Regions from separate parts of the Salipaludibacillus sp. CF4.18 genome, predicted to be linked through region 1. Evidence: riboswitches for the same ligand, from Rfam matches in the RefSeq annotation. Region 1 holds a riboswitch; the other holds the start of a gene.
What was found. Region 1 has a riboswitch for cyclic di-GMP ahead of ACHABW_RS02825 (EAL domain-containing protein). Riboswitches for the same ligand answer to the same signal wherever they lie in the genome.
Positions count from the first base shown of each region.

Region 2: it holds a riboswitch for cyclic di-GMP, as region 1 does, so the genes downstream of both, ACHABW_RS07010 (amidase) here and ACHABW_RS02825 (EAL domain-containing protein) in region 1, are expected to answer to the same signal.

Region 1 covers NZ_JBIMEV010000002.1:184,243-188,862, forward strand. The annotation lists gene ACHABW_RS02810 (DUF3231 family protein) at 254-565, opposite strand; gene ACHABW_RS02815 (DUF3231 family protein) at 606-920, opposite strand; partial or broken gene ACHABW_RS02820 (transposase) at 982-1,509, shown strand; cyclic di-GMP riboswitch class I at 2,831-2,915, shown strand; gene ACHABW_RS02825 (EAL domain-containing protein) at 2,897-3,202, shown strand; cyclic di-GMP riboswitch class I at 3,313-3,398, shown strand; gene ACHABW_RS02830 (hypothetical protein) at 3,486-3,692, shown strand; gene ACHABW_RS02835 (sensor domain-containing diguanylate cyclase) at 3,699-4,439, shown strand.
Region 2 covers NZ_JBIMEV010000007.1:56,844-61,463, reverse strand. The annotation lists gene ACHABW_RS07030 (two-component system sensor histidine kinase NtrB) at 1-253, opposite strand, end outside; gene ACHABW_RS07025 (DeoR/GlpR family DNA-binding transcription regulator) at 443-1,192, opposite strand; gene rhaD (rhamnulose-1-phosphate aldolase) at 1,379-2,203, shown strand; gene ACHABW_RS07015 (H-type small acid-soluble spore protein) at 2,206-2,391, opposite strand; cyclic di-GMP riboswitch class I at 2,610-2,699, shown strand; gene ACHABW_RS07010 (amidase) at 2,748-3,617, shown strand; gene ACHABW_RS07005 (glycerophosphodiester phosphodiesterase) at 3,745-4,620, opposite strand, start outside.

The sequences.
Region 1 (4,620 bases):
AATAGTCTAATTAGTCATAGTTAAAAGTACTGCATTTTTGTGGTGCTTTTTGTCTTGAATTTATACCATCGTATAAGGTTTATGTTTATAGTCGGAGATTACTAATTAATAAGCAATTATTGTTTAATAGAAGAGTGAATAATTGTAGCGCTCTCGTTTTCAGTGGGAAATATGAAGGAGAGAGTTGAATAGTATCAACTCTTCTTTACATTGTTTGCTGTTTGAATACTTTAATCTTACTTTTTTTCATTTGCTAATTGATCCCTGTCAGGTGTCTGCGGCGTTGTTCTAACCATCCGTTCTCAATCATTATATTGGCACCATCTTCTGCTAAGAGACTCGCTTCTGACATAAGCCTAGTGTAATATAGCCCTATATCACGTCTTGGACTGGCACTAAAATTCCTACCATAATTTCCAATTCCTATACCATTTAATGTTAGAAGATAGAACATCATCAATTTATCGGAAAAAGTAGGGGATGTGGATGCGGTGGGTAAAGTATTCCATAAACTTTCAGAAGGAAGAAACTCATCACTTAAGAGAATACAAACATAATGGGATATTTTACAGGCCTTTCCTTTTGTTTAGATTACTAAACATACCTTAATTTTGCTTCTTTTGTTGTGTTAACTTTACTTTATCCATAGTTCCAGGTGGTTGCTCCATCCATTTATTTTTAATCATTATATTTGTACCATCTTCCATATATTTCCGCAGTTCAACAGATAGTCGAGAGAAATGCATGACCAATTCTGCCCGTTGTGAAGTACCAATTGCAACCCCATAAAAACCGATAGACGTTGAGCCAAAAAGTGATTTATGGTACATCATTAGTCGGTCAGAAAACGGTGCAACGGTTGAATTACTAATTTCAGCATCATCTGATTTTGGATAAGGTCTTCTAAAGATAAAATGGATTCAAAAACCTCAATGTGTTTAGTATAAATTTTTGTACCACGCCACAAAAATTTCCTTACTACATCCTTCATCTCTCCCTTCCGACGTGACGAAGACGGAGTGCTATTTTGAAGAAACGGTTTATCAAGCAAAATCATGGTCTAAGCCTAGAAAAGTGATTATAAAATCCGTACGTCTCGCAGGCGAATTGTTGTTTAACCATGCGTTCCTAGTGACTAATTTAGATGCCTTTTCTCCCAAGGATATTGTCCTTACTTACCAAAAAAGAGGGACGATGGTGAACTACATCAAGGAAGCTAAGAACGGCTTTGGTTTAGATAAAATGAATAGCCATTCTTTCCAAGTCAATGAGGCGAAGATGATGTTAAGCCTGTTAGCGTATAACCTAACGAATTGGCTACGTACGCTTTGTTTTCCAGAAGAACAAAAGACCATGCAAGTTGATGCCATCCGAACAAGGCTCATTAAAGTGGCCAGCAAATTAGTGAAGTCTGGACGATCGCTTTACTTTAAATTATCTTCGAGTTTCGTTTATCAAGATTTCTTTTGGAAAGTACTTCGGCGAATCCAAGACCTAAATCTAGAGTGAAACATCTTGATACCAGTATTTAAAAATTCAGTCTCAGACCAAGGGAGTAGTCTGTCCAAAAACTCACCTATTTTTAAAGATCTGTTTTAAGCACGTCAAAATAGCGGAATCAACATGGTTATTCTCAATGGAACTGGAAAAATGTATAACTTCGGTTAAAATTATGGTTTAACTAGGAAGTATCAATAATTCAGGAATAACTAGGTTATTTACTCGGGGAATTAAAACCTATGGTGTTTTACCCCGCGATTTAACTGAGTTAGAAAAAAATCATGGGGCAACGAGATGGACTTTACGATACCTCTTTGAGCGAATGGTGAAACTTGATAAGTACTTAAGAGAGCAAATCTATTATGACCATGGATCACCAGATAATGAGATTGTTGTTTTTGATAAATGGCTCTCCACGAACTCTCATCTAGAACCATGCAAGTTAGACCCAAGATATATTAAACTTTATAGTGTAAAATTTGATGAAAGAAAAGTGACTTTAAAAGTACTAGGTGAAATAATAGGAGTAACACCAGAACGAGCGAGACAGATTCTTAAATCTCGAGACCGTAAACTTAGAGATTATACTCTAAAAATTTTCCTCGGCTAGCTCAAGCTATAAAAGAGGTATGTGACTTACCTATTAATGGTCAGATTAGGAATGATACTTTCTATTACTATTTACTAAACAAGGTTTTAATCCAAATTAAGTGAGGGTCTCTTTTATACGTCAACGAAAGAAAGTGCAATAGGGTGCTGTAACGCCTGAAAAAGAGATGAAATATACTTGGTCTGCCGCTCATCAAAGGAATAGCAAATAGGATGACACCTTGCTCGCTGCAGGTACTGAAGAAAGAGACAACTATGACAGAATGCTGGCTTATGTTTATCTTGGTGATGAAACGAAACGATAAAAGAAATGCTTTTAGGTGAAGGGCTAGCAGCTACAGCCTGTCAACTGGTTTGTAGGAAAATGATGTAACTCCTCATCTACGTAAATCCTGTTTCAAGTTAAAAAGAATATCTTGGGTAATTCTTGATCTATATAATTTTTGACAATACGATCCTAGGAACGAATAGCTTGTCCGATATCGATAAGTATTCCATCTGATTGGTTTCCTGTTTTTTATTGCGTTTTCTTTCACTAAAAAAGGATAACCACAGTCCCTATAATCTGAAATTTCTTTTTGCTCGCGGGGGATTTTACGTAAAAGGAATTATTTTAATTTATTGGTAAATCATTAAATTCCGAAATTTGTCATATTATAATAAAATAAATATTATTAAAAACTTTTGTATCAGGTCTTTAGTAAGGTGATTAAAAAATGTAAAATGAAAAAGGCAAACATTCAGAAATGGGTGGACGCAAAACTAGAGGAGCTAAAACCATAAGGTCATGCCAGCCCGCTGGAATAGGGGAGATTTAGGAATAGTTTCTCCAGCCGACTTTATTCCCATTGCTGAAGAAACAGGCTTAATCATTCCAATTTACCAATGGGTGTTAAGGGAGGCTTGTAAACAACAAAAACAATGGTTAAGTGAAGGATATCCACTAAAAACAGTTTCCGTGAATCTGTTTGTTCAGCAATTTTATCAAGGTAATTTAGTATCCAAGGTTACCCAAATATTAAGGGAAACAGAGTTGGATCCACATTATTTAATCCTTGAAAATTATGGAAAAAACCGATGTCGCCATTCGTAAGTTGAAACAACTAAAAGACATGGGGGTTTAGTGTTTAAAATAAATAAGTTGTCTTCTTATATTGGAATGGCTATAATGATAAACGGGTAAATATTCCCATAAAGTATAACTTCGGATAATAGCAAAACTATCGAAAGGTAGGGACGCAAAACTATGGGCCTAAAGGCAAATAAGCTATGGTAGCCGAGTTACCGCAGAAGGAAGACGGATATGATTTAATATATCCCAACCTCTTTAGGTCGTTTTTTAAATCAATAGAGAACGTTAAGGTGGAGGTGAGCAAATGAATTCTTTAATGGGACAAAGTTATGAAAGGTTAAATGAGGCTTCTAAAAGTATGCTTGAATTAGTTAGTGAGTATATTGGCACAAATACCTTTTGTGTAACACAAATAACCGACAAGCATCATTCTATTCTGACCCATGTATTCAATCGAAATAAAGTTTTATTCGATGCAGGAACCACTTTATTTCTCGAAGATGCTTACTGAAATATTATCCTTCAAAGTGGACGTGATCCACTTATCATAAATGATACAAGTTATCACCCGATAGCATGTAATCTCATTCCTACACAAAGCTTGGGTATTAAGAGCTTTTTAGGCGTTCCAATTGTTCTAAGTAATGGAACAGTATTTGGGAATTTATGTGCTATGGATACTGAACCCTATACATTTACAGAAAAGGAAACAAGATTTTTAAAAACGATGGCTATATTTTTGGTTTATACAATTGAATTAGATATCATTGCACATCAAGATCAATTAACAGGTTTAAATAATAGGGAATTTATAACGCAATATATAAATACATTACCAATGGAAACCGAAGTTACCATTCTATTTATAGATGTAGATGGTTTTAAATCAGTTAATGATACCTATGGACATAAAGACGGCGATAGTGTTTTGATTCAGATTGCCGAGCGGATAAATGAGTGTGTTAGATCACAAGATATACTCTGTCGATACGGTGGAGATGAATTCGTCATATTATCACAAGGCGATGATAATACCCAATATTCTCAATCTCTTTCAGAATCGATTATTAATCAGTTTGGCAAACCTTTCATAGTTAAAGGTGACGAAATAGCATTATCCGTAAGTATTGGTATTAGTATAGAAGCAAGTAAAAACAGGAATATTGAACAATTGGTAGAACAGGCGGACCATGCTATGTATTACTCGAAAAATAATGGGAATAATCGCTATTCTTATTTCAATAAAACTGGCGAATAGATTTCTTTCTGACATTCTTCTTTTCACTGTGTAGAAATTTTTTGCACCGTTAAAAATAGAATTCAGTAAAGACAGGCGGAGAATAATATATGTAGGGTTTATGTAATGCTAGAATTAGAATCGGGAACGTGCCATTGGTATGTCTTCTCGGTTTTTTTTATAAAAAGAATGAGATTTTGAG
Region 2 (4,620 bases), on a different contig from region 1:
TTTCGAAGGTGGCTGGTTTTTGATTCTCATATATCTGAAGAAGTTTTTCATGTGTAGGGGTATCCTTATACTTAGGCAAAGCTTCCCAAATACTCATTCCTATTAGATCTTTGTTGTTTTCAACAAGAAAGGGCTCAGCGGCCTTGTTAATAAACTCTATTTCCCAATCCGAGTTTAGAAAAAAAGATGCCTCAGAGATACTTTCCAATACCTGAACCATATCTATTTTATATTTAAATTTAGCAGGGTTCATTAGTATAGCCACCTCGCTTTCTAAATTTTCTCAACAGTTAGTTAAATGTATCATAATTTAAAATAGTTTTATATTAAAACTTTCGAAAAAGTATTTAGAAATTAGATATGATTACATTTATTTCATAAATAGGAACAAAAACCCTTTTAAAAATGAAAAATATCTCAAAGTAGTCCATTAGATTTGTTATTACTGTAATACCACATTTTTTGCTTTCAAAAACTCTGTCCATTTATTTAAGGGTAACTCATCTGTAATCAGCACGTTCACTTTTTTGAAATCGAGTAGTTTAACGAGAGAATCCTGATCAAACTTAGTAGAGTCTACAAGCAGAATAACTTTGTTTGATTGCTTGACCATTTCTAATTTTATTGCAGCTTCAATATCATCTGCGTCAGAAAGTCCTTTTTCCATCGATAGAGACTTGCAGCTAATCAATGCGATGTCAGCATTGAATTGCTGCACAGCATTGATTGTAAGAGGACCGACAAGGGCACTGGATCGTTCGCGCAACATGCCTCCGGTAGAGATGATATTCAAGTTAGAGTAGGAAAGTTCATTCAAGGCACTTACAGAATTAGTAATGACATTTATATCTTTGGTTGTGTTCGTTAAGTATTTTAATGCTTCATGTACAGTCGAACTTGAATCAGCCATGATTGACATTCCAGAAATAATATAACGCTCTAAGCGCATTGCGATGACTTTCTTTTTCTCTAAATTGCGGGTGTGCCTTGTAGTGTAGGGAAGGTCTTCGGTACTATTAAGCATTGCCCCCCCGTAACTTCTTTGAGCAACACCTTCCTTTTCCAGTTTTTCAAGATCTCGACGAACTGTTTCCTCGGACACCTCGAATTCATTAGCTAGTTCCTTAACGTTAACTTTTCTATCAACATACAATTTATTTAAAATGACTTTTTTACGTTCAAAACCTTTCATTTGACCAACTCCTTTGCTTCTCAATTTTAATCTATTTTTTTGTTAAATGAAACAAAATTGTGACATTTCCTCAATTAAAACCACAACAAACAATTGTTAATATTGTTTGTTGTGGTTTTCGGAGTTATACTTATGATAGTTAAAGATTTTAAAAATACTACGACATAAAGCCAAGGAGTGATTGACATGTTAAATATTTTAGAAGCATCTTTTGTAAAGGAAATGCGAGAAGTTACTGGAAACTTATATCGTTTTGGTTGGGATGAGCGAAACGGAGGGAATGTCAGCTACTTACTCCCGGAAGATAGTCTAGAAAAATATATCGATGTTACCGAAGTGAAAAGAAAAGCAGAGATGAATTTCGATGCTTCAGACCTTGCCGGAAAGTATTTCATCGTGACTGGGTCTGGAAAGTATTTCCGCAATGTTGAAAAGGACCCCTCTGTCTGTTTAGGAATTATCCGAGTCACAAACGACGGGAAGTTTTATGAAGTTCTATGGGGCTTTGAGGATGGGGGAACACCTACAAGTGAATTACCGACACATTTAATGATTCATGCGGCAAGATTAAAAAGAGATCTTAGTCATCGAATTGTCATTCATACGCATACAACAAATATTATTGCGATGACCTTCACTCATGAACTAGATGATCGAGCCTTCTCAAGAACACTATGGCAAATGTGTACGGAGTGTGTGGTTGTTTTCCCGGAAGGTGTTGGAATTATTCCTTGGATGGTACCGGGGACGGACCAAATTGGAGAAGCGACGGCTAAGAAAATCGCGGAAAATAATCGTCTCGTTATTTGGCCTCACCACGGCATTTATGGAACGGGAGCAACAATCGACGAAACATTCGGTTTGATTGAAACAGCAGAAAAAGCGGCACAAGTTTACACAGCTGTTAGAGCTCAAGGTGACATTAAACAAACGATTACTGACTTGCAACTGATGGAACTGGCCGCTCGTTTCGACGTAGTTCCTAAAGCAGGTTATTTAAATGTCGAGTAAGTTTATGGGCCTTCCTCTACGAGACCCGAGAGGTCTACTTCTTGTGAATGATCCATTTCGTCCAATGGAAAAATGGTTGCCGTATTATTAGCTTCATTGAGTTCTTCTATATATACGGGAATTCCGTGATAAGATACGTTGATCATAACTGGTGATTCAATAATTTCTTTTATACGATGATTATCCATAACATCCTCCTTGTCATATCTTCCTTGTATTTTTCACGGGATACGTGAAAGTATGAGAGGAGGATATTGGATGACAGTGAGGATTGAATTGCACCTTTTTAAGTAACAGACAGTATTGATACTATTTCCTATCGCTTAATGATTCCATCGTCGGATTTATTGGTGTGAAAAGCATAGACGAAATCAAGTTATAAATATATAATATGACTAAATATATAATCTGAAAAAGGTAAACTTGACCTAAAGGGAAGGACGCAAAGCCATGAGCCTAAATGCTTATCAAAGCAGATGGTTGTCAGGTTCCCGGGCCTTCTTTTTTATGAGCCTCGGCTTACAGAATAGGGGGGATTTTTGTTATGAAGAAAATTGTGATGGTGGTAGTTTTGTTTTTTGTAATTGCCGGAAGTATATCTTTAAATGTCCATGCATTAGATAAGCAAGACAGAGCCACATGGTTATGGAATCCATGGATGTTTGTGAATGATGAAGATGGAACTGTCACTTTCCTTGAAAGTAAAAACGTGAACAAGGTTTATGTTCAAATCGATCAGGATATGTCGATCCCTCACTATCAAAGCTTTATTGAAAAAACATCAGCAAAAGGAATAAGTATATATGCTTTAGATGGGGGACCTGATTGGGTTGCACCTAAAGGAGCACGTAATCAGTCTAAAATGTTATCATGGCTTGAGAATTACCAACAAGAATCCACTACTGCACAAAAGTTTGCAGGTGTTCATTTGGATGTCGAACCTTATTTGTATAGCGGGTGGAGTAAAAACCAAGCAAAGACAGTAACAGCATTTCAATCCTTGTTAACAGATGCAAAGATAAGAACGGAATCATTGGGTCTACCGTTGGAAGTAGATCTGCCATTCTGGTTTGATGAAATTACTTATAAAAACACTTTCGGAAAAGGAATTCTTGCGGAGTGGGTCATTGCTAACATGGATAGCGTTACCATTATGGCCTATCGTGATTCTGCTCCGATGATCATAGATATTGTCAAAAATGAAGTAGCTTATGCCGGTCAGCACGGAACAGCACTTGTTATTGGCGTGGAAACTGGTCAAACCAGTGAAGGGGACAGGATTACGTTTTATGAAGAAGGAGAAACATATATGAACCAACAACTTGAAATGGTTCATAATCATTATGCCAATTATTTCGGTTTTAATGGCATAGGAATTCATCATGTCGACAGCTGGAAGAACATAAAACCTTAATATTACTAAGTAGTGCCTGTTATTTAGGTGCTACTTTTTTTCTGTATATATTCGCTTTTTATGATGCTTATTTTTCTATTCAGAAAAAAAAGAGGATAATTTTTAGTATCCTCCTTTTGATTTTAAATTACGGTCTTACTTCATCAAGACGATTTGGATAGTCCGTGAAGATACCGGTGACACCCCAATCGATTAGTCGCTTCATTTCCCCTCTAATATTAATAGTGTAGAGATGCACAAGAAGATCATTATCTCGTGCTCTTTGGACAAAGTCTTCGTCAATAACTTCTGAACCATCGTGAAGTCCAAGGTGTGGACCAATTCCGACTGCATATTCACGGATTTCAGCGAAGTCCTCATCAGTCATATCTTCGGGGGAAGGGGTTGTATTTAACCACTCTTTTAGTTCATTTCCTTCTTCTCCATTAATTTCCCACCAAAGCAGTTGTATTAAAGGAATTCCTTCGTTGATAGCATGAATTTTTTGCAGACTATCTTTGTGGAATGATTTAATGAACAGATTCCCTTTTTCAACAAGTCCGTGTCCTTTTGCAATCTCGACCACTTCTTCCTCGATGCCGTCGTTAAGAGTAGGCGACTTTGTCTCGATATAATAGTTTACGCCCATTCCGTATTCAGCAATAATCTCTTCAAGTGTCATTATTTTTGCACCTTCGAATGATTTATCCGCTTTATCAGGATATTCTTTATTGAACCACGACCCCGCATCAAGTTCTTTTACTTCCTCAAGGGTAAGATCATTGATTCTTCCTTGCCCATCGGTGAGGCGGTCTACTTCCATGTCATGAAAGGCCACCGGTACGCCATCCGCTGTCATTTGAATGTCCATTTCTAAATAATCAGCATTCATCTCAATTGCTTTATCATAAGCAGGTTTTGTATGTTCAGGAGCATAACCACTTGCCCCTCCATGTGCAATATTTAGAAATTCTTCGTCTGCCGTGGCTGCAGCTTTGGCGCCCTTTCCTTTTGAGGCTCCAGT